One region of the Kribbella sp. NPDC004875 genome, then DNA from elsewhere that is predicted to be linked to it. Evidence: predicted binding sites of a transcription regulator. Region 1 holds the regulator's gene; the other holds the start of a gene.
What was found. The regulator HrcA, encoded in region 1, represses chaperone genes, less so after heat shock. The targets are predictions, from matches to a motif close to TTGGCACTCGNNNNNNNCGAGTGCCAA.

Region 1 (9,945 bases):
GATGTTCTGGGTGAGCACGTCGGCGGGGCTCTCGGCCGTGGCGGCCTTGATCATCGCGATGCTGCGCTCGACCGAGTCGGCGGTCAGCCCGTGCCCGGTACGGATCACCGCGATCAGCTCGTCGATCAGCCGCTCGGCCAGGGCCAGCTCGGCGGGCTCGCCGATCAGCGTGATCTCGTTGCCGCGGACCATGATGTCGGCGGCGAACTCCTTCTCGACGATGCGGAGGAACTCGTCCCGGGCTCCGAGCAGGGCCACCATGTCGATGCTGTTCGGCACGACGATCTTGTGCGACGCCTGCGTGCTGGTGGCAGCGTCACGAGCGGTGCCGTTCGCGCGCGCCTCCGGTTCGATACTGCGTGGCCTGGACAGGCTCTTCCTCCTGAGTACGGGTGATGTGACTTTCTCCATGCTAGCCGCCCCGTCCGACACCCTCACTCGCAATTCCCCGGGACACGCCTCGCCGGGGCTCCGGCCGGTCGTGACGGCCCGGCCACTCGCCGTCACCACGCTGCCTCATGACTTCGGAAATCGCACCTGACCGGGGCAAGCTTGTTGTCAACCTGGGACGCCATCTTCGCGTCGTCTTTTCGTGGCGCAACCGGCTGTGGTGTACGAAGAGTGCGTGACACCTGAGTCCTCGTGGAATGCCGACGAGGCGCTGACGGCTGTGTACACCGCGCACTACACCTCGCTCGTCCGCCTCGGCGCACTGCTGTTGCGCGACACCGGGTCGGCGGAGGAGATCGTCCAGGACGCGTTCGTCGCGATGCACGGCCGCTGGAACCGGCTCCGCGATCCCCACAAGGCGCTCGCGTACCTGCGAACGGCCGTCGTGAACCGCTGCCGGTCCCGGCAACGCCACCTGGTCGTGGTGGACAAACACACGCCGAAGTCGCTCCCCGACGAGCCCAGCGCCGAACAGGCGGTACTACGGAGCGCGGAGACGGACCGGGTGATCGAGGCGATGCGGACGCTGCCGGAGAAGCAGCGAACCGTGATGGTGCTGCGGTACTACGGTGACCTGTCGGAGGCCGAGATCGCCGACACGATGGGCATCAGCCGGGGGTCAGTGAAAAGCCATGCCGCGCGGGCGACCAAGTCGCTGCGCCAGCTCCTGGAGCAGAACGCATGAACGACCACGAGCGGAACGATCCGTTCGACGACCTGATGCGGCGGGCGTTGCACGACGAGGCCGACCGGATCGAGCCCGCCGACGCCCTGCCGGAGATCCGCGACCGCGCGCACGCCCAGCGCCGGTCCGGCGGCCGGCGGCCCTGGCTCCTGACCACCGGCGTGGCCGCGGTCGGCACCGCGGCGGCGATCGGAGCCTTCACCGTGTTCACCGGCGCCGGCCACACGGCCAACCCCGGCAACGACGGCGACGCGGTCGCCGGTTCCGGTACGACGGCCACCGCGACCGCCGTACCGCAGAGCCGGCCGCCGTCGGTCGCGCAACCCTCACCGGCCCCGTCGGTGGCGTCGACCGACGCGAGTACAGGTGCTACGAAGGCTTCCGGTGCGCCCGAACAGGCCGTCAGCAACGCGGTCGTCCCGGTGTACTGGATGGGTCAGCAGGTCGGCGCGCGGAAGAAGACCGCGACCCGCCTGTACCGCACCTGGGCCAAGGTCAGCGGCCGCCCGGCCGAGGAGGCGGTCCGGATCATGACCACGAAGCAGCCGGAGGACCCGGACTACTTCACGGTCTGGCGCGGCGCCGCGGTGAACACCGTGACCCGGTCGGACGGCGTGGTGACGGTCGACTTCAAGCAGCTGCCGAAGGCCAGGCTGGACGCTGACGTCGCGCAGGTCGCGACGCAGCAGCTGGTCTACACCGTGCAGGGCGCGTTGAAGGACGACCAGACGCCGATCCAGGTCACGCAGGGCGGCCGGTCGGTGCCGAAGCTCTTCGGTCAGGTCGACGCCACGACGCCGCTCGGGCGGGCGCAGGCGGCGGACGTGCAGGCGTTCGTCTGGATCGAGTCGCCCGCCGAGGCGCAGGTGCTCGGCGAGGACAAGGTCACCGTCGCCGGTGTGGCGAACACGTTCGAGGCGACGGTCAACTACCAGGCGACGAACCTGAAGACCCGCGAGACGAAGAAGAGCTTCACCAGCACGCAGGAAGGCATGAAGTTCTCGCCGTACGCGTTCCAGCTCACTCTCAGCCCGGGCCCGTGGCAGATCAGCGTCTACCTGGTGTCTCCCGCGGACGGCACGATCACCGACACGGACACCAAGTCGATCCTGGTGAAATAGCAGGGCGTGTCTCCCAATCCCGCGCAGTAGGCGGGGGATTGGGAGACACGCCCTAGTCCGCGCGGTCGATCGTCGCGGCGAGCAGGCCCGGGAACGCATCGTCGAACTCGGACCGGCGCAGGCGGTTCAGCCGGCGGGCACCCTCATCGCGCTGCTCGATGAGGCCGGCGGAGCGCAGTACGGCGAAGTGGTGGCTGGCGGTCGCCTTCTTCACGGGCAGGTCGAAGGTGCCGCAGGCGCGGGTCCAGTCCTCGTGGACGGCGAGGTCGCGCAGGATCGAGCGCCGCACCGGATCCGCGAGCGCGTCGAGAGCCGCTTGCAACGGCACGTCACCTGGTTCGACGTGCTGCAGGGTCCGCGCTCGTGCTGACTCGACCGCCATAGTGTTCGAAGTCTACCTAACAGCTCAACGCCAGCGGGAACGGGCGAGCAGCGCGGCCGCGGCGGCCACTCCGGCGGTCGAGGTGCGCAGCACGGTGTCGCCGAGGAGGACCGGGTCGACGTCGAACGCCTTCAGCTCGGCCGGGGCGATCCCGCCCTCGGGGCCGATCACGATCACCACGTCACCCGCGGCCGGAACCTCGAGGGACGCCAGCGCGACGGTCGCCTCCTCATGCAGTACGACGGGAAGCGCCGCGCCGGCCAGCAACTCGGCGACCTCGGCCGTCGATGCGAGCGGAGCGACCTCCGCGAACCAGGTACGTCGTGACTGCTTGCTCGCCTCGAACGCCCAGGCCCGCCATTTCGCGAGCATCTTCTCGACCCGCTCCGGGTTCGCCCGGAACTGACTGCGCTCCGCGTTCCACGGCACGATCACGTCGACGCCGACCTCGGTGAGCATCTCGACCGCGAGCTCGGCCCGCTCCCCCTTCGGCACCGCCTGCACCACGACCACCCGCGGCACGCCGGCCGGCACCGTCCCGCGCTCGTCCACGGCGACCGTCACACCGGCCTTCGACGCGGTCACCACAGGACCTTCGGCCCAGGCGCCGCGCCCGTCGGTCAACCGAAGGCGCTCGCCCGGCCCGATCCGCCGTACGACGGCCGCGTGCCGGCCCTCCGGTCCGTCGAGCGTCAGCTCCTCGCCGGCCAGATCGGCGCGGAAGAACACCGCCACACCCATCGTCCCAACACCTCCGCCATCCAAGGGTCACCGTCCGAGCGTCACCGTTTGAGGGGCCGGCCCCTCAACTGGTGGGTTCTCCCCCCGAAGTTCCAGGAGCCCACCCGCCGTTTGAGGAGCCGGCCCCACAAACGACACCGGGCACGGCACCGGGCCACGGCACCGGGCGACGGCACCGGGCGCGGCACCGGGCACGGAGCGGGGGGCGCCGGGGTGGGTGCCCGGGGGTGGGTCTAGTGCGCGCCGAAGGCGTCGCGGAGGCGGCCGAAGACGCCCTTGTGGGTGGCCTGGACCTGACCCTGCGGACGCTCCTCGTCGCGGGCGACGGCGAGCTGCCGGAGCAGCTCGGCCTGGGCGTCGTCGAGCTTGGTCGGCGTCTCCACGATCACCTGCACGATCAGGTCGCCGCGCCCCGCGTGCCGCAGCCGCGGTACGCCGCGGGCGGTCAGCGTGACCGCCATCCCGGACTGCGTACCCGGCCGGATCTCCAGCGGGGTCGTCTCGCCCTCGAGGGTCGGCAGGTCGATCGTCGTACCGAGCGCGGCCGCCGTCATCGGCAGCGTCACCGTGCAGTGCAGGTCGTCACCGTTGCGGGTGAAGATGTCGTGCGGCTCGACCTCGATCTCGACGTACAGGTCGCCGGCCGGACCGCCGCCGGGGCCGACCTCGCCCTGACCGGACAGCTGCACCCGGGTGCCGCTGTCGACGCCGCCGGGGATCTTGACCGTGACGGTACGCCGGGAGCGGACGCGACCGTCGCCGGAGCACTCGACGCACGGGTTCGGGATCGTGGTCCCGTAGCCGCGGCAGTTCGGGCACGGGCGCATCGTCCGGACCTCGCCGAGGAACGACCGCTGCGTATGCGTCACCTCGCCGCGCCCGTGACAGATCTCGCAGGTCACCGGCTCGGAGCCGGCCGCCGCGCCGGACCCGCTACAGGTCGGGCAGAGGACCGCGGTGTCGACCTTGAGCTCGCGGGTCGTCCCGAAGGCCGCCTCGGCGAGATCGATCCGGAGCGGGATCAGCGCGTCCTGGCCGCGCCGGGTCCGCGGCCGCGGCCCGCGGGTGGCCCCGCCGGTCTGGCCGAAGAACGCGTCCATGATGTCGGTGAACGTGAACGCCTGACCGAACCCCGCGCCGCCCGGCCCGCCGGCCCCGGCGGTCGCGAACGGATCGCCGCCGAGGTCGTGCATCTGCCGCTTCTGCGGGTCGCTGAGCACCTGGAAGGCGCGGCCGATCTCCTGGAACTTCTGGTGGGCGTCCTCGGAGTCGTTCACGTCCGGGTGGTACTGGCGTGCCAGTTTGCGGTACGCCTTCTTGATCTCGTCCGGTGAGGCGTCGCGGCTGACACCTAGGACGGCGTAGTAATCGGTGCTCATACTCCAGACCAGGGGTTGTGTTTAGGGGGTGTGTGATGGTCCATCGCCTACTCCCCCTCGATTAGGAGTCGGCCAGGATCTGGCTGACGTAGCGCGCGACGGCGCGCACGGCGCCCATCGTGCTCGGGTAGTCCATATGGGTCGGGCCGACGATGCCGAGGGTGGCCAGCGCCTCCGACTTCGACCCGTACCCGGTCGCGACCACCGAGGTGGTGGCCAGTTCCTCGAACGGGTTCTCGTGCCCGATCCGGACCGTCAGGGTCTGCGGGTTGGTGGCCTCGCCGAGCAGCTTCAGCAGGATGACGTGCTCTTCGAGCGCCTCCAGCACCGGCTTGACGTTCCGGTCGAAGTCGTCGCCGTACCGGGTCAGGTTGGCGGCGCCGCCGACCGCGATCCGCTGCTCGCCGACCTCGTCGGTGAACGCCTCGAGCAGCGTGGTGACGATCGACGCGACCAGCGACCGGTCGGCCGGCGCGAACAGCTCCGGGACACCGGCCAGGGACGTGGCCGCATCGGTCAGGCGCTGGCCGGCCAGCACTGTGTTCAGCCGGGATCGCAGGTCCGCGATCAGCTGTTCCTCGACGTCGTGCGGGTGCTCGACGAGCCGCTGCTCGACCCGGCCGTTGCTGGTGATCAGCACCAGCAGCAACCGGCGCGGGGTCATCGTGACGACCTCGATGTGCCGGACGCTCGACCGGTTCAGCGACGGGTACTGCACGACGGCGACCTGGCGGGTGATCTGCGCGAGCAGCCGGACCGTCCGCCGGACGACGTCGTCGAGGTCCACCGCGCCGGCCAGGAACGACGTGATCGCCCGCTTCTCGGCGGCCGACAGCGTCTTCACCGTACTCAGCTTGTCCACGAACAGCCGGTACCCGGCGTCGGTCGGGATCCGGCCCGCGCTGGTGTGTGGCTGGGTGATGTACCCCTCCTCCTCCAGCGCAGCCATGTCGTTACGCACGGTGGCCGGGGACACCCCGAGGTTGTGGCGATCCACGAGCGTCTTCGACCCGACCGGCTCGTGGGTCGCCACGTAGTCCTCGACGATGGCGCGGAGCACATCAAGCTTGCGTTCGTCCAGCACGCGCGCACACCCTCTCTCGATCGACACTGGCACTCGAAAGTTCCGAGTGCCAGTCTACCGAGCCGTAGGAGCTCGCACTGACGCGTGGCGGCGTGGGGCGGGTCTCAGGCGGTCTCGGGGGACGCTCCCAACGGTACGGCGGCCGGACGCTCGACCGTACTCGCGACGTCCACGGGCTGGTCCTGGACTGCCGCCTCGAGCAGCGACTCGAGGACGTCGAGCACGTGGTACGCCAACGCTCCGTCAGCGCGGTGTGGCTCGCCGCGACGCAGTGCGCGCGCCATGTCCGCGACGCCGACGCCGCGCCCCGCCCCGGCGTACCCACCGGCGACCGGGACCTCGGTCCACTCGCGCTGCGCGGCCGTCGCGATCTCGACGGTGCCGTCGAAGCCGTTCGGGTCCGGCACCGACAGGCTGCCTTCGGTCCCGTGGACCTCGATCCGCGGCAGCCGGGCCGCCCAGACGTCGAAGGACATCAGCACGGTCGTCAGCGCACCGGACTCGTGCTCCAGTACGCCGGTGACGTGCGTCGGCACCTCTACCGGGAACTTGGTACCCGCCCGCGGGCCCGAGTGGATCTCGCGTTCCTGCTTCGACTGGCCGGCGCGTGCGGTGACCCGACGTACCGGACCGAGCAGCGTGACCAGGCTGGTCACGTAGTACGGCCCCATGTCGAGCACCGGGCCACCACCGGGCTGGTAGTAGAACTCCGGCGCCGGGTGCCACAGCTCGTGACCCGGCGTGGTGAAGGCCGCGAAAGCAGCGTGCGGTACGCCGATGTCGCCACGGTCGATGACTGCTCGGGCGGTCTGGGTGCCCGTGCCGAGCACGGTGTCCGGTGCGCAGCCGACCCGGAGGTTGTTCGCGGCGGCGTACTTGAGCAACGGCTCGGCCTCGCTGCGGTCGACGGCGAGCGGCTTCTCGCCGTACACGTGCTTGCCGGCTTCCATCGCTGCCTGGTGCACGGGGGCGTGCGCGGCCGGGATGGTCAGGTTGAGGACGATCTCGACGTCGTCGGCGGCGTACAACTCGGCCGGGGACAACGCGCGGATGCTCGGGTGCTTCTCGGCGATCGCCTGCGCGCGGGAAACGTCCAGGTCGGCGACCGCGACCACGTCGACACCGGGGAGCTTGCCCAGGTGGTCGAGGTACGTGCCGGAGATGACGCCGGTGCCGACGATGCCGATGTTGGTCACTTGCTCGCCCACAGCAGCCCCCGTTCGATGATGGTGCGGACCTCGGGCGTCTCCAGGTCGTCCAGCTTGTGGCCGACGGTGCAGACGAAGACCTTGCCCTCGCCCCAGGTGCGGGTCCAGACGGCCGGCATCACGGCGCCCTCGATCCACGGGTAGTCCGGGTGCGACTCGAACGTCGTGGTGGCCAGCACCGTGTTGGTCGGGTCGTAGTGGATGTAGTACTGCTCGGTGTGCACGTCGAAGTGCTTGATGCCCTCGACGATCGGATGGTCGGCGACGATGTCGACCCGGTAGTCCGTGAAACCGTGCGGGTGCGAGATGAACTGCCCGCCGGTGATGAAGCTGTAGTCCACGTTCTTCCGGAACGAGTCGGCGATCCCGCCGTGCCAGCCCGCGAACCCGGTGCCGCGCCGGATCGCGGCCTCCAGACCCTTGAAATGCTCGGGCTCGATGTCGCTCATCGTCACGCACTGCAGCACCAGGTCGACGCCGTCCAGCTCCAGGTACGCCGCGGTGCTGTCGGAAACGGTCACCTCGTAACCGTTCTCCTTCAGGAAGGGGATGAACAGGTCGGTCGCCTCGACCGGGGAGTGACCTTCCCAGCCACCCCTGACCACCACCGCACGTCGTGTCGTCACACCGGCCACCCTTCGAAAGTTTCGGAATTCCGTTCGGAACACTTGCGACTCTAGGTCCGCCGAAGAGGCCTTGCCAAGAACTACTCTCAAGGGATGGGCTGGAAGTTCTGGAAGCGGTCGAATTCGATGGATCCGCAGGAGATGCTGGCCCGCGGGCACGCGCAGCCTGGGGCGTTCCCGCAGCCGCCGCGGCCGCAGGACACCTTGCCGGTGGGGTCGTTCGGGATGGCGGTCGAGGACGTGTTCTCGATCACCGGGCGCGGCACCGTAGTGACCGGGCGGGTGCAGGCCGGCACCGTGTCGGTCGGCGAGCAGGTGATGATCAGCCGGGCCGGGCAGCCGCTGCTGCAGGTCGAGGTGAGCGGCGTCGAGATGTTGCGCAAGACCGCGCGGACCGCGACGGCCGGCGACAACGTCGGGCTGCTGCTCCGCGGTGTCAAGCGGGACCAGGTCACGAGGGGCGACGTACTCAGCAAGTAGCGCCCAAGTAGTGTCGGGGGCATGAGTACGTGGACCGAGATCGGTGACCGCACGTGGGTCCGCCGGTACGACGAGTGGGACCTGAACATCGGCCTGGTCGCCGGATCCGACGGTGCCGTGGTGATCGACACCCGGGCCACCACCGAGGAGGCCGAGCAGCTCCGCGAGCACATCCGCGAGCTGACCGACGTACCGGTGAAGTGGGTCGTCAACACGCATGCCCATTTCGACCACGTGGCCGGCAACAGCGTGTTCATCGACGCCGAGGTCTACCTGCACGAGAACGCGGCCGCCGAGGAGAACCTCGCGGGTACGACGTTCGCGGCGGCGAAGGTGATCGACCTCGGCGACCGCCGCGTCGAGCTGCTGTACGTCGGTAACGCGCACACCTCCGGCGACGCCGTCGTCGCCGTGCCGGATGTGGACGTGTTCTTCGTCGGCGACCTGCTCGAGGAGTCGGCGCCCCCGTCGTACGGCGCGGACTCGTTCCCGCTGGAATGGCCGGACACCATCCAGGCCGTGGTCGGGATGATGCCGCAGGGCGCGCAGATCGTCCCCGGGCACGGCGCGGTCGTGGATGTCGAGTTCGCCACCGACCAGGCGATCGACCTCGGGAAGGTCGCGAACACGATCTCGACCCTGCACCACGCCGGCACCTCGCTCGACGACGCGCTCAAGCACACCGAGGACTGGCCCTGGCCGGTCGAGAAGCTCCAGGACGCGATCCGTCGCGGCTACCAGGCCCTCGGTACGCCGCAACGCCCGAGCCTCCCGCTCCTCGGCCCGAGCTGAGCCTGCCATTGCCTAGTTGTCCGTTGACACGGACAACTGTCGTCGCGCAACTTGTTCGGAACGGACTTCGCCCAACCGGATGAGGTGGGACCTGTGGTCACGACCGAGCAGACCGTGCACTCCGACGGACGCGTTGAGCTAACCGATCCCGAGGCCCTCGCCGGCAGTCCGTACGCCAACGCCGAGCTCGCGCCGACGCGGTTGCCGGAGCGGACCTGGACGACGTACAACTACGCGGCGCTGTGGATGGGGATGGCGCACAACATCCCCAGCTACCTGCTCGCGTCCGGGCTGGTCGCGCTCGGGATGAACTGGCTGCAGGCGTTCCTGACCATCACGCTCGGGAACCTGATCGTGCTGGTCCCGCTGCTGCTGAACAGTCACGCGGGGACGAAGTACGGCATCCCGTTCCCGGTGTTCGCGCGCGCCTTCTACGGCGTCCGCGGCGCGAACTTCCCGGCGTTGCTGAGGGCATTCATCGCCTGCGGCTGGTTCGGGATCCAGACCTGGATCGGCGGACAGGCGATCTACGTGATCGTCGGCGAGCTGTTCGGCAAGGGCTGGACCGACGCGGCCGCGATCGGCGGTCACCCGTGGACGATGTGGCTCAGCTTCTTGTTCTTCTGGGCGCTGCAGATGGTGCTGATCTTCCGCGGCATCGAGGGTCTGCGCCGGTTCGAGAACTGGGCGGCGCCGCTGGTGACGGTCGCGTTCGTGGCGCTGATGGTCGCGATCCTGGTGAAGGCCGGCGGGTTCGGGCCGATCCTGTCGCAGCCGTCCAAGCTCGGCTGGGACGCCGACTTCTGGAAGATCTTCGCGCCGTCGCTGATGGGCATGATCGCGTTCTGGGCGACGCTGTCGCTGAACATGCCGGACTTCACCCGGTTCGGGAAGGGCCAGCGCGCGCAGGTCTGGGGCCAGGTGATCGGCCTGCCGACCACGATGTCGTTCATCGCGCTGGTCTCGATCATCACCACCTCCGGGACCGTCGTGCTGT
Region 2 (9,945 bases), on a different contig from region 1:
TCGAACGCGTCCGCGATCAGCGCGCCGATCTCGGCGTCGCGGGCGGAGATGGTCGCGACGTGGGCCATGTCGCCCTTGTCGTCGACCGGCTTCGCGGTGTCCACCAGCTTGGCCGACACGGCCTCGACGGCCGCCTCGATACCGCGCTTGAGGCCCATCGGGTTGGCGCCGGCGGCGACCGCCCGCAGGCCCTCGTGCACCAGTGCCTGCGCCAGCACCGTCGCGGTGGTGGTGCCGTCACCGGCGATGTCGTTGGTCTTGGTGGCGACCTCCTTGGTGAGCTGCGCACCAAGGTTCTCGAACGGGTCGTCCAGCTCGACCTCACGGGCGACGGTGACACCGTCGTTGGTGATGGTCGGGGCGCCCCACTTCTTGTCCAGGACGACGTAGCGGCCCTTCGGGCCCAGCGTCACCTTCACCGTGTTCGCGAGCTTGTCGACGCCGCGCTCCAGGGCGCGCCGCGCGTTCTCGTCGAACTCGAGGATCTTCGGCATGAAGAAAACCAGTCCTTTTCTGAATGTCTACGTTGCAGGTGCCGAACGGGCGCCGTTCCCGGCCGGGACGGCCCGGCAGGAACCCACTCCGCCCCGGCGCCAGTGGCTCCGGGGCGGTGTCGGTCAGGAACGGGGGTTCGTCACTTGCTGACGACGGCGAGGATGTCGCGGGCGCCCAGGATCAGGTAGTCCTGACCGTCGTACTTGACCTCGGTGCCGCCGTACTTGGAGTAGATGACCTTGTCGCCGACGGCGACGTCCAGCGGGACGCGGTTGCCGTTGTCGTCGATCCGGCCCGGGCCGACAGCGAGGATCTCGCCCTCCTGCGGCTTCTCCTTGGCGGTGTCCGGGATCACCAGGCCGGACTTCGTGGTCTGCTCGGCTTCGAGCGGCGCGACGAGGACGCGGTCCTCGAGCGGCTTGATCGTGACCGACACTTGCTGACCTCCACGGTCGAATTCGCTTGTCTGTTTCCCATGTGGTCGCGTTCCCCTGCCGTCGCGGGGGTCAAGGGCCGGACCGCTGGCACCCTCACTAGGAGAGTGCCAACACCGAATCTAGGCCGCGATTAGCACTCGGTCAACTCGAGTGCCAAAGGAATTCGCCGCCGACGCCGTGATCGCCCCGGCACGGAATGTGGTCAAACCCCGGCCGGCATGCGACCGTTCTCTCAGAGCGGTCTCAGGGACGGCCCCCAGGAGGAGCCATGGCGTTCAAGCTGCCGGCACTGCCCAAGCTGTCCGGCCGCACCGTCGCACTCCTCGCCGCGGTCGGCGCGGTGGCGGTCGGAGCGGTCGCCGCCAACGCCTCCAAATCCGACTCCCCGGCCGCCGGCGCACCCGCCACCGCGCCGGCCCAGAAGGACCGGAAGGACGCGAAGGCCGACCAGCCCGAGGAGTCCCGCGAGGCAACCGCCGCCGAGATGAAGGCCGCGGCCGCGCTCCCGCAGTGCCGGGCCGCCCGGCTGGTCCCGGTGAACCGCAGCTGGGGCATCCCGATGCCGTCGATCTACGCGAGCACCAGCACCACCTGCAACCTGATGTACGGCGACAACCCGTACCGCGGCTCCAACCGGTACGGCGACCCGGAGACCGCGATCCAAGTGCTCCAGCGCAATCTCAACTTCTGCTACGGCACCAAGCTGGCCGTCGACGGGCTCTACGGCAGTAAGACCCAGGCCGCGGTCAAACTGGTCCAGCGGCGGCACCACCTCGTCGTGGACGGCATCTACGGCCCGAAGACCCGCTCAGCCATGAACTGGCGCCTGTACTCGATGGCAACCCGCAGCTGGAGCAGGAGCTGTTCGAGTCCCCTCTAAAGTTGCAGGGTGACTGTTACCGCGCTGCTCGACGGGCCGGGCGCTGAGGTCCTCGCCACAGCATGTGCGGACTACCAGCCCGGCCGTGAACTCCAACTGGTCGAGAAGCTCAGACGCCGGTACGACGCGACGCTGGTCACGACTGCGGTCACTCAGGCCGCGTTGCGCCACCGTGCCGTCGCCAAGTTCGGTCCGGACGCGCAGCGGATGTACTTCACCCCAGACGGCCTCGAGCAGGCCACCCGGACCGCTGTCGGCACCCATCGCGCCGCACGGATCGCAGCGACCCTCCCGGGCGCCGGCGTGGTCGACCTGGGCTGTGGCATCGGCGGCGACCTCATCAGTGCTGCCCGCGCCGGCCTGCGCGTGACCGGTGTCGAGCGCGACCCCGAGACCGCAGCCACCGCCCGCGCCAACCTGTCCGCCCTCGGCCTCCCCGGAGACGTGCTGGTCGGCGAGGCCGAGGCGACCGACCTCACGCCGTACGACGTGGTGTTCGCGGACCCCGCGCGGCGGGCGGATGGGCGGCGCGTGTTCGATCACAACGCCTACTCGCCGCCCTGGTCGTTCGTGACCGGGCTGCTGGAGCGGACTGCTTGTGTCAAGGTCGCACCGGGCATCCCGCACGACGCGGTCCCCGACGGTGTCGAGGCGGAGTGGGTCAGTGACTCCGGTGAGGTGAAGGAGGCCGCGCTGTGGTCCGGTTCGCTCGCCAACGGGATCACCCGGCGCGCCACTCTGCTGCCCAGTGCGGCGACCGTCACCGACGCACCGGACGCTGAGGTCGGTCCGGTCGGTCGGTACATCTACGAGCCCGACGGTGCGGTCGTCCGGGCCGGTCTGGTCACCGCAGTGGCTGCAGCGGTGGACGGCTGGCTTCTGGATCCGCGCATTGCTTACGTCACCGCAGCGCAGTACGTCCCGACGCCGCTCGGCTCGGCGTACGAGGTGCTGGAGGAGCTGCCGTACAAGGAGAAGGCGCTGCGTTCCTGGGTGCGCAGCCAGGGCATCGGCACGCTGGAGATCAAGAGGCGCGGTGTGGACCTCGACCCGGCCCAGCTGCGCAAGAAGCTCGCACCGAAGGGCTCGGCGTCCGCGACGCTGATCATCACGCGGATCGACCGGGACGCCGTCGCCTACTCGTGCCGCCGCATCACATCCTGACGACGACCTTCCCCGTCGCCTCGTCGTTCTCCATGTACCGGTGCGCCGCGCTGATGTCCTGCAGATCGAACACGCGATCCACATTGGGCGCGTAGACCCCGGCCTCGACCTCACCGACGATTCGCTGCAGTACGTCGGCCCGCCCCTTCATCGTCTCGCTGTGAAAAGCCGTCAGCCGCGTACCACTGGGGATCATCGCGATCGGCTCGAAGTTCTCGATCAGCCACCCACTGAGCGAACCCGCCACGCACACCGTCCCGCCTGGCGCGACGAGGCGCAACGACTCGACCGCCGTCCGCGCCCCGACCAGATCCAGAACGTACGACGGCCCGTCCGGCCACGGCAGCGCCAACGGTCCATCGTCGTCGATGATCACGTGCTCCGCCGTCAACCCGCCGGCCTTGGCGGCACGCCGGGTCGTCACCGCGGTCTCGACGCCGTACGCGCGCGCGATCGACGCGGCCGCCATCCCGACCGACGACGTCCCGCCGCGGATCAGCAGCCGGCCGCCCGCCTCGATCCCCACCGCTTCGAGCGCCCCGAACGCGGTCAGATACGTCTCCGGCAGCGCGGCCAGAACGTCCCACGGCAAGGAGGTGTCGAGCGGCATCAACGATGCGTTCGGCAACAACGCGTACTCCGCACAGCCCCCGTCGTACTGCCGTCCCATCTCCCCCATCACCGCCGCGACCGTCACCCCTTCCGGTACGGCGGGATCGGTCGACACCGCGACGACGCCGACGCACTCGATGCCGAGCACCCGCGGAAAGCTCACGCTCGGCGAGTGCCCTTGGCGGGTCCGCAGCTCCGACCGGTTCAGCCCGGCCGCCCGGACCCGGACCAGACTCCAGCCGTCCCGAACCGCCGGCACCGGCAACTCGCGAATCTCTAGCACCTCGGGACCACCAGCGCGGACACAGACCGCGGCACGCATCGTCGTCGTCATGCGTCCACGATGCGTCCGGAGCGACCTGGCCGACCACCGATAGAATGCCAAGCTATGCCCGATGGCCGCCAACCTGACCGGTCGGAATTCTTCCCGTCCGCCGGCGCCCACCAGTGGACGTCGGGCGGCACGAGCTCCGTGCACACCCACGACGAAGGACACCTGGTGTACGCCGCCCGCGGTGTCCTGTCCGTGCACACCGACCACGGCACCTCGATCGTGCCCGCGAACCGGGTCGCCTGGACCCCCGCCGGCTTCTCGCACCATCATCGCGCTCACGGCGAGACCGACATGCGCATCGTCTTCCTGCCGACCGCGCTGGCCCGACGAGTCCCGAACCGCCCCGCGGTCTTCCTGGCCTCGGGCCTCGCCCGCGAGGTCCTGCTCGCCCTGACCAGCCGCCACCTCGACAGCCAGGCCCGAACCCGCCTCCAACGCGTCCTCGTCGACGAACTCCACGAAGCGACGGAGCAACCACTCCAACTCCCCGAGCCACAGGACGACCGCCTGCGAACCATCGCAAGGCTGCTCCGCGAGAACCCGGCCGACAACACCTCACTCGCCGAACTCGGCCGCAGCGCCGGCGCCGGGGCCCGCACCCTCAGCCGGCTCTTCCACAACGAACTCGGCATGACCTTCTACGAGTGGCGAACCCAGCTCCGGATCTACCATGCTCTGGTCCTGCTCGCCGCCGGCCACGACACGACGTACGTCGCCCACGCCTGCGGCTGGGCGAACCCGAGCGGATTCATCGCCGCCTTCGCGGCCGTCGTCGGCACCACCCCCGGCCGGCACCGGGCCGCACAATCGGGACTTGCGCTCGACCCGTATTCGAACATATGATCGACCTCGCGAGCGGGTCTCCGGGTGACTTGCCGACGGACGAGGTGCTGCGTCCGTTGCTGCGCTCCCCGGAGACCCGCCACTAGCGTCCTGAGTCGGACGCTGGGCGAGGGATTCCAGTGGTCAGCTGCGTGCGTCGCGGGGCGTGCTCAGTGGGGCGTGCTCAGTGGGGCGTGCTCAGTGGGGCGTGCTCAGTGGGGCGTGCTCAGTGGGGCACTCGCGGTGCTCGGCACGTCGATCAGCCTGAATCCGGGCGACCGGGTGGTGAGGAGCTCTGGCACGGTGAGGTTCGACAGGCGGTTCTCGCTTGGGGTTGGCACAGGTACTCGGGACTGCGAACCCGGTATTACCTGTCTGCAGTCCCCACTTCCCGTCCGCAGTCCACATGGCTGAACCGGCCTTCGGCGCTGAACGCCGGTGTCCGTTGACCACGCGTCACCCAACCCAGGTCCATCGTTCACCTGGGTTGGGCACGCTGATCAGTGGAACCGGTTGCCGCTAACCGTTCGCCTGGGGAGCCAGCGGTGCGCAACACCCCCAGGCCTCTGCAACCGTGGTGGGTGCGCAGCCGAAGCCACGCACCCACGCGCTCCCGTCCTTACGGACGCTTGATGGTCACCGTGCGAACGGGTTGAGCACCTCCGTTCCCACGAATCGTCAGCGTCAGCTGCGACACCCCGTCCGGCCAGGTGACGTTGACCGGGATCGTCGTCCGCGCCCGCTTCGCCAGGGTCCCGGAGTCCTCCGGAACCGAAGCCCACCGCGGCTGCGCGGCGATCGGGTCCGGCGTCGCAACCGTCATCAACGCCGTGCCGGCGAGGAACGTCGTGATCAGGTTGCCCTGCGGGTCGAGATCCACCGAAGTCCCGGGCAGGCCCGCCACGGAGTACTCCGGGATCGTCAGCGACGACTGTTCCGCGCAGGTCGCCGGGTCGATCTGCCGGTACACGGACTGGTTGTGCCCGAGCCCGTCGCCGTACTCCTCGGTGTGCGACCAGAGCGACTGCGACACGGGGTTGAAGCCGAGTCCCGAGGCCTGCCGCGGATACATGCAGCTACCGAGCAGCTCGCCCGGATCGGTGTGCCCGAAACCGGTCAACGTCCGGATCTGCGCTTGGAAACCACCGATTTGAGCCTGCGCCGAGGTGAAGAACCGGTCCTGGTCCGCGTCGTAGGCGAGCCCGACCAACTGCACCTCGGCGCGGTAGCCGGTCCGCACCAGCGAGACGTTCTCCGGCGCCGCCGGGTTGACGCAGGCGATGTCGGTGGTCACCCGGTACAGCGTCATGCACAGCAGCGACCGGTCCGGCACCCAGGCGAGATCGGTCGCGACCGTCAGCGCGTCACCCGCACCGACAGCCTTGGCGATCGGGGCCATCGGGATCACCGCGCCGGTCGGGTCACCGCCCGCGGTCACCTGGACGATGCTCTGCCCGAGCAGGTCCGTGGCCCAGTACTGCCCGTCGACCTCCTCGACCGCGGTCGTCGCCTTGCCGAACAGGATCTTGGACAGCTCGGTTCCCGGCGCCGCCCCGGCAGCGCCCGGGACCGACAGCCGCGCCCGCCAGTTCAGCGGTGCGTCGCCGTCGTTGCGCAGCGCAACCTGCACCGGCTTGCCTGGCCTCGACGACACCGTCGACGGCACGTTGATCACACCGCCCGACAGCGTGGTCCGCAGCGCCAGCTCCTGCCGGTCGGTCGTCAACTTCACGGTCTGATCCGGAAGCGCGTCGTACCCCGGCTCGGCCAGCACCGAGAGCTTGTACTGCCGCCCCGTCATCAACTGCAACCGGTACTTGCCTTCGGCATCGGTCATGACCCGTTGGGCCAGCCAACCGTTCTGGTCGCGCAGGTCGACGTTCGCGTTCGGCACCGCCTTGCCCGCCTTGTCCACCACCGTGCCGTTCACGAAACCGTTCGCCGGCAGGCTGAAGTGGATCTGCCGCTCGCTGGACAGCACCGGCTCCTTGTTCGAGTACGTGAACTCGGTGCGGTCGGCGGCGCGGCCGTCCGGGCTGTGGTCGTTGATCATCACGATCGTCTCGAGGCCGGTCTGCAGCGGATCGGCCGGATCGAGACCGTGGTACGCGAACACGATGTCGCCGCGTTCGTGCAGGGTGACCTCGTAGCTGAAGTGGATGTCCTGACCGATCACCGAGTAGTTCCGGAACTCCATCGTGAACGTCCGGTTCGGCGCGGTGCCGCTGGTGCGCGTGTACAACTGCGCCTGCCCGTCGTCGAAGGCCGCGCCGAGCCGCGGGGTCAGCCCGTAGTTCACGGTGTCGTACCCGTACTCGTCGTACGGGTAGTTCGCACCGTTGTACGGCGTGGTCCAGAACCCGACCTGCGCGATCCCGCCCGGAGCCATGTACGCCGTGTCGTAGGTCTTCCCGAAGTACGTGAACCGGAACGGCAGCTTGACGGCCGTCGAGTCGTAGACGTGCGGCTTGACGACCTCCTGAGTGCCGTCGATCCAGGTCGTCGGCTCGAGGCCGCAGGTGTAGCCGTAGCTCCCGCCCCACCAACCGTCCGGGCTCATCGGCTGGTCGGACCGGCGCCCGAGTTCGACGGCCGGAACCGTGGTGTTCGCGCTCACCTGGATCGTGCGGTAGACCGGCACCGCACAGCGCCCGCCGTCGTCGATCTTCACCGTGTAGCTGCGCGGCCCGGGCACACCCTTCAGCGTGAACCGGCCGCTCGCATCCGCGGTCGCGACGTACTTCGTCCCGATGATCGTGGCCGTCCCGGCCAGCGGCCCGCCCGTGGTCTGGTCCGCGATCGTCCCGGACACCGTGAATCCGTCGGTATCGGCGAGCTGTACGTCGGTGGTCGTCGTCTGGTCCGCGGTGACCACGATGGTCGCCGTACCCGCCCTGTAGCCGAAGGCGGTGATCGTCGCGGTGTAGCTGCCGATCGGGAGGTTCGCGACCGAATAGTTGCCGTTAGCATCGGTACGCGTCGATCGCTGACCGGCCGATCCGCTCAGTGCGACGGCCGCACCCGAGACCGGCGTACCGGTGCTGCTCGTGACCTTGCCGGCGATCGCGCCGGCAGCGCCGGCGTCGACTGCTTCGACCAGGGCGAGTGCGTCCAGGCGGCCCTCGCCGTACACGTTGTTGTCGGCCGCGGTGCCGCCGCACGTGGTGTCGTCGGCGTCCTGTGCGGTCTGGTCGAGCAACTGCCGGATCCGCGCGACGTCACCGATCAGCTCCGGGTGCGCCGACAGCAGCAGGGCGACTGCGCCCGCTACGTGCGGCGCGGCCATCGACGTACCGCTCATGAGCGCGTAGCGGCCGTTCAGGTAGCTGGAACGGACCAGGTCGCCGGGGGCGGAGATGTTCGGCTTGACCTCGCCGTCCTGGCCCGGGCCACGGCTGGAGAAGCTCGCGATCGTGCCGTCCTCGCTGTAGGCGCCGACCGCGTAGTTCAGGGTCCGGCTGCCCGGGCTGCCGGAGGTGTCGCAGCCGGGCCCGTTGTTGCCGTTGCTCCAGACACCGAAGATGCCCGAGTCCGCCCACGCCTGCTGGATGTCCTCGAGGAACGGCTCAGTGGTCGGGTTGGTGGAACCCCAGGAGTTGTTGACGATGTTCGGCCGCTTCGACGGGTCCGGCGCGCTGCCGTCGGTCTTGGTCGGCGCGAGCATCCATTGCGACGCCTGCAGCAGCGTCTCGTCCGACGCGCAGCAGCCGTTCGCCTCGATCCAGCGCGCACCGGGCGCGACACCGGTCTGGTTCACGCCCCCGTCGTCGCCGACCATCGTGCCCATCGTGTGCGTGCCGTGGCCCTGGTGGTCGGTCGGGAACTGCGAGGCTCCAGAAGTGTCCAGCCAGTTGTAGTCGTTGCTGAACGAGCCGTCGGCGTTCGTCCCGCGGTACTGCTCGACGAGCGCCGGGTGGCTCAACTCGGTGCCGGTGTCGATGCTGGCGACGACGATGCCGTCACCGCGGGCGCCGTACTTCTGCCAGACCTGGTCGGCCTTGATACTCCTGACACCCCACTCGGGTCCGGTGACCGCCGCAGCGGCCTTGCTCTGCACCGGCTCGGCCTGCTCGTACGACACCGGCGCGAAGATGCTTTGCACCGACGGTGCCGCACTCAGCGTCTGCGCCAGCGTGTAGTCGCCGCCGTGCACCCGGATCGCGTTGGAGACCCAGTACGACGTGTAGTCCACGTGGGCCTTGTCCAGCAAGGCCCGGGCCCCGGCCTGCGCGTCCTTGGCCGCTTTGCTCAGCCGATCCACGACGTACGTGCCGCGCTCGGTCCAGTCGCGGATGCCGGACGCTTCCGAGGTGCCGGCGGCGGAATCGAACTTGATCCAGAAGTCCTGCGGACCGGTGCCGTCGGCGGTGAACTTCTGCTGCAGGGACTTGGCGATCTTGTCCGGACGGATCGGTGCCGGACCGGCGTCCTTCCGAGCTTGGGCGGTCGGTACTCCGACCAGCGCCAGGGTGAGAGTGATGACGAGCAGAAAGAGCAGGAACGTTCGACTTCGGCGGAACTCGGCTGATCTGTTCATGGGCGGGGGACTCCCTGGTCGAGTGGGCGGTCAGAGCGGTTCGTAGTCGTCCGCGCCGGCTGGCACGTCGGGCTCGGTCTGCTCGTCGGAGGCATCGGCCGCGGCCGGATCGGATCCTTCGTCCGAGGACGCCCGCGGCCTCTGTGGATCACGCATGCCAGCAGTCAACCCAGCTGGACCGCTCGGTGGGGCTTCCGACCGAACCAATGTCGACCGGCACCGCACCAATCTGAACTAGGGCGTGTGTCCTGATGCGGCGCAGTAGGCGGGGGATCAGGAGACACGCCCTAGAGGAGTCCCGCCTCGCGGGCCGCGGCCGGGATCTCGTGGCGGGAGCTGAGCCCGAGTTTGCGGAGCGCCGACGACAGCTGGGACGAGACAGTGTGCGGCGAGCGGAACAGCGCCTCGGCCACCTCGCGATTCGAGCGGCCCTCCGCGACCAGGCGGACGACTTCGAGTTCACGGGGCGAGAGCTGGTCGCCGTACCCCTTGCGACCTCCCCACCAGGGACGGCTGCGTTTGACGCCGTGCTCGGTCAGCACCTGCAGGATCCGGGTCGCGTCCGAGCGTGCGCCCAACGCCGCGAGTCCGTCGAAGGCGGCGGTCAGCGAGGCCAGTCCGTCGGCGGTCCGGCCGGCGCCGAGGTCGCAGCGTCCGGCCTGTT

Region 2: a site for HrcA is predicted at 1,063-1,089, ahead of groES (co-chaperone GroES). Genes of this name have one in related genera too.

Annotation. Positions count from the first base shown of each region.
Region 1 covers NZ_JBIALI010000008.1:202,545-212,489, forward strand. Annotated here, with positions in the region: gene ACFYRH_RS37075 (PhoH family protein) at 1-261, opposite strand, end outside; gene ACFYRH_RS37080 (SigE family RNA polymerase sigma factor) at 626-1,135, shown strand; gene ACFYRH_RS37085 (Gmad2 immunoglobulin-like domain-containing protein) at 1,132-2,256, shown strand; gene ACFYRH_RS37090 (ArsR/SmtB family transcription factor) at 2,309-2,638, opposite strand; gene ACFYRH_RS37095 (16S rRNA (uracil(1498)-N(3))-methyltransferase) at 2,663-3,379, opposite strand; gene dnaJ (molecular chaperone DnaJ) at 3,613-4,758, opposite strand; gene hrcA (heat-inducible transcriptional repressor HrcA) at 4,820-5,842, opposite strand; gene ACFYRH_RS37110 (Gfo/Idh/MocA family protein) at 5,947-7,050, opposite strand; gene ACFYRH_RS37115 (ThuA domain-containing protein) at 7,035-7,676, opposite strand; gene ACFYRH_RS37120 (EF-Tu/IF-2/RF-3 family GTPase) at 7,770-8,156, shown strand; gene ACFYRH_RS37125 (MBL fold metallo-hydrolase) at 8,178-8,948, shown strand; gene ACFYRH_RS37130 (NCS1 family nucleobase:cation symporter-1) at 9,042-9,945, shown strand, end outside.
Region 2 covers NZ_JBIALI010000001.1:2,246,977-2,256,921, reverse strand. Annotated here, with positions in the region: gene groL (chaperonin GroEL) at 1-494, opposite strand, end outside; gene groES (co-chaperone GroES) at 635-931, opposite strand; gene ACFYRH_RS11010 (peptidoglycan-binding protein) at 1,201-1,812, shown strand; gene ACFYRH_RS11005 (methyltransferase domain-containing protein) at 1,822-2,976, shown strand; gene ACFYRH_RS11000 (zinc-binding dehydrogenase) at 2,966-3,922, opposite strand; gene ACFYRH_RS10995 (helix-turn-helix domain-containing protein) at 3,977-4,765, shown strand; gene ACFYRH_RS10990 (S8 family serine peptidase) at 5,364-9,281, opposite strand; gene ACFYRH_RS10985 (hypothetical protein) at 9,312-9,437, opposite strand; gene ACFYRH_RS10980 (ATP-binding protein) at 9,569-9,945, opposite strand, start outside.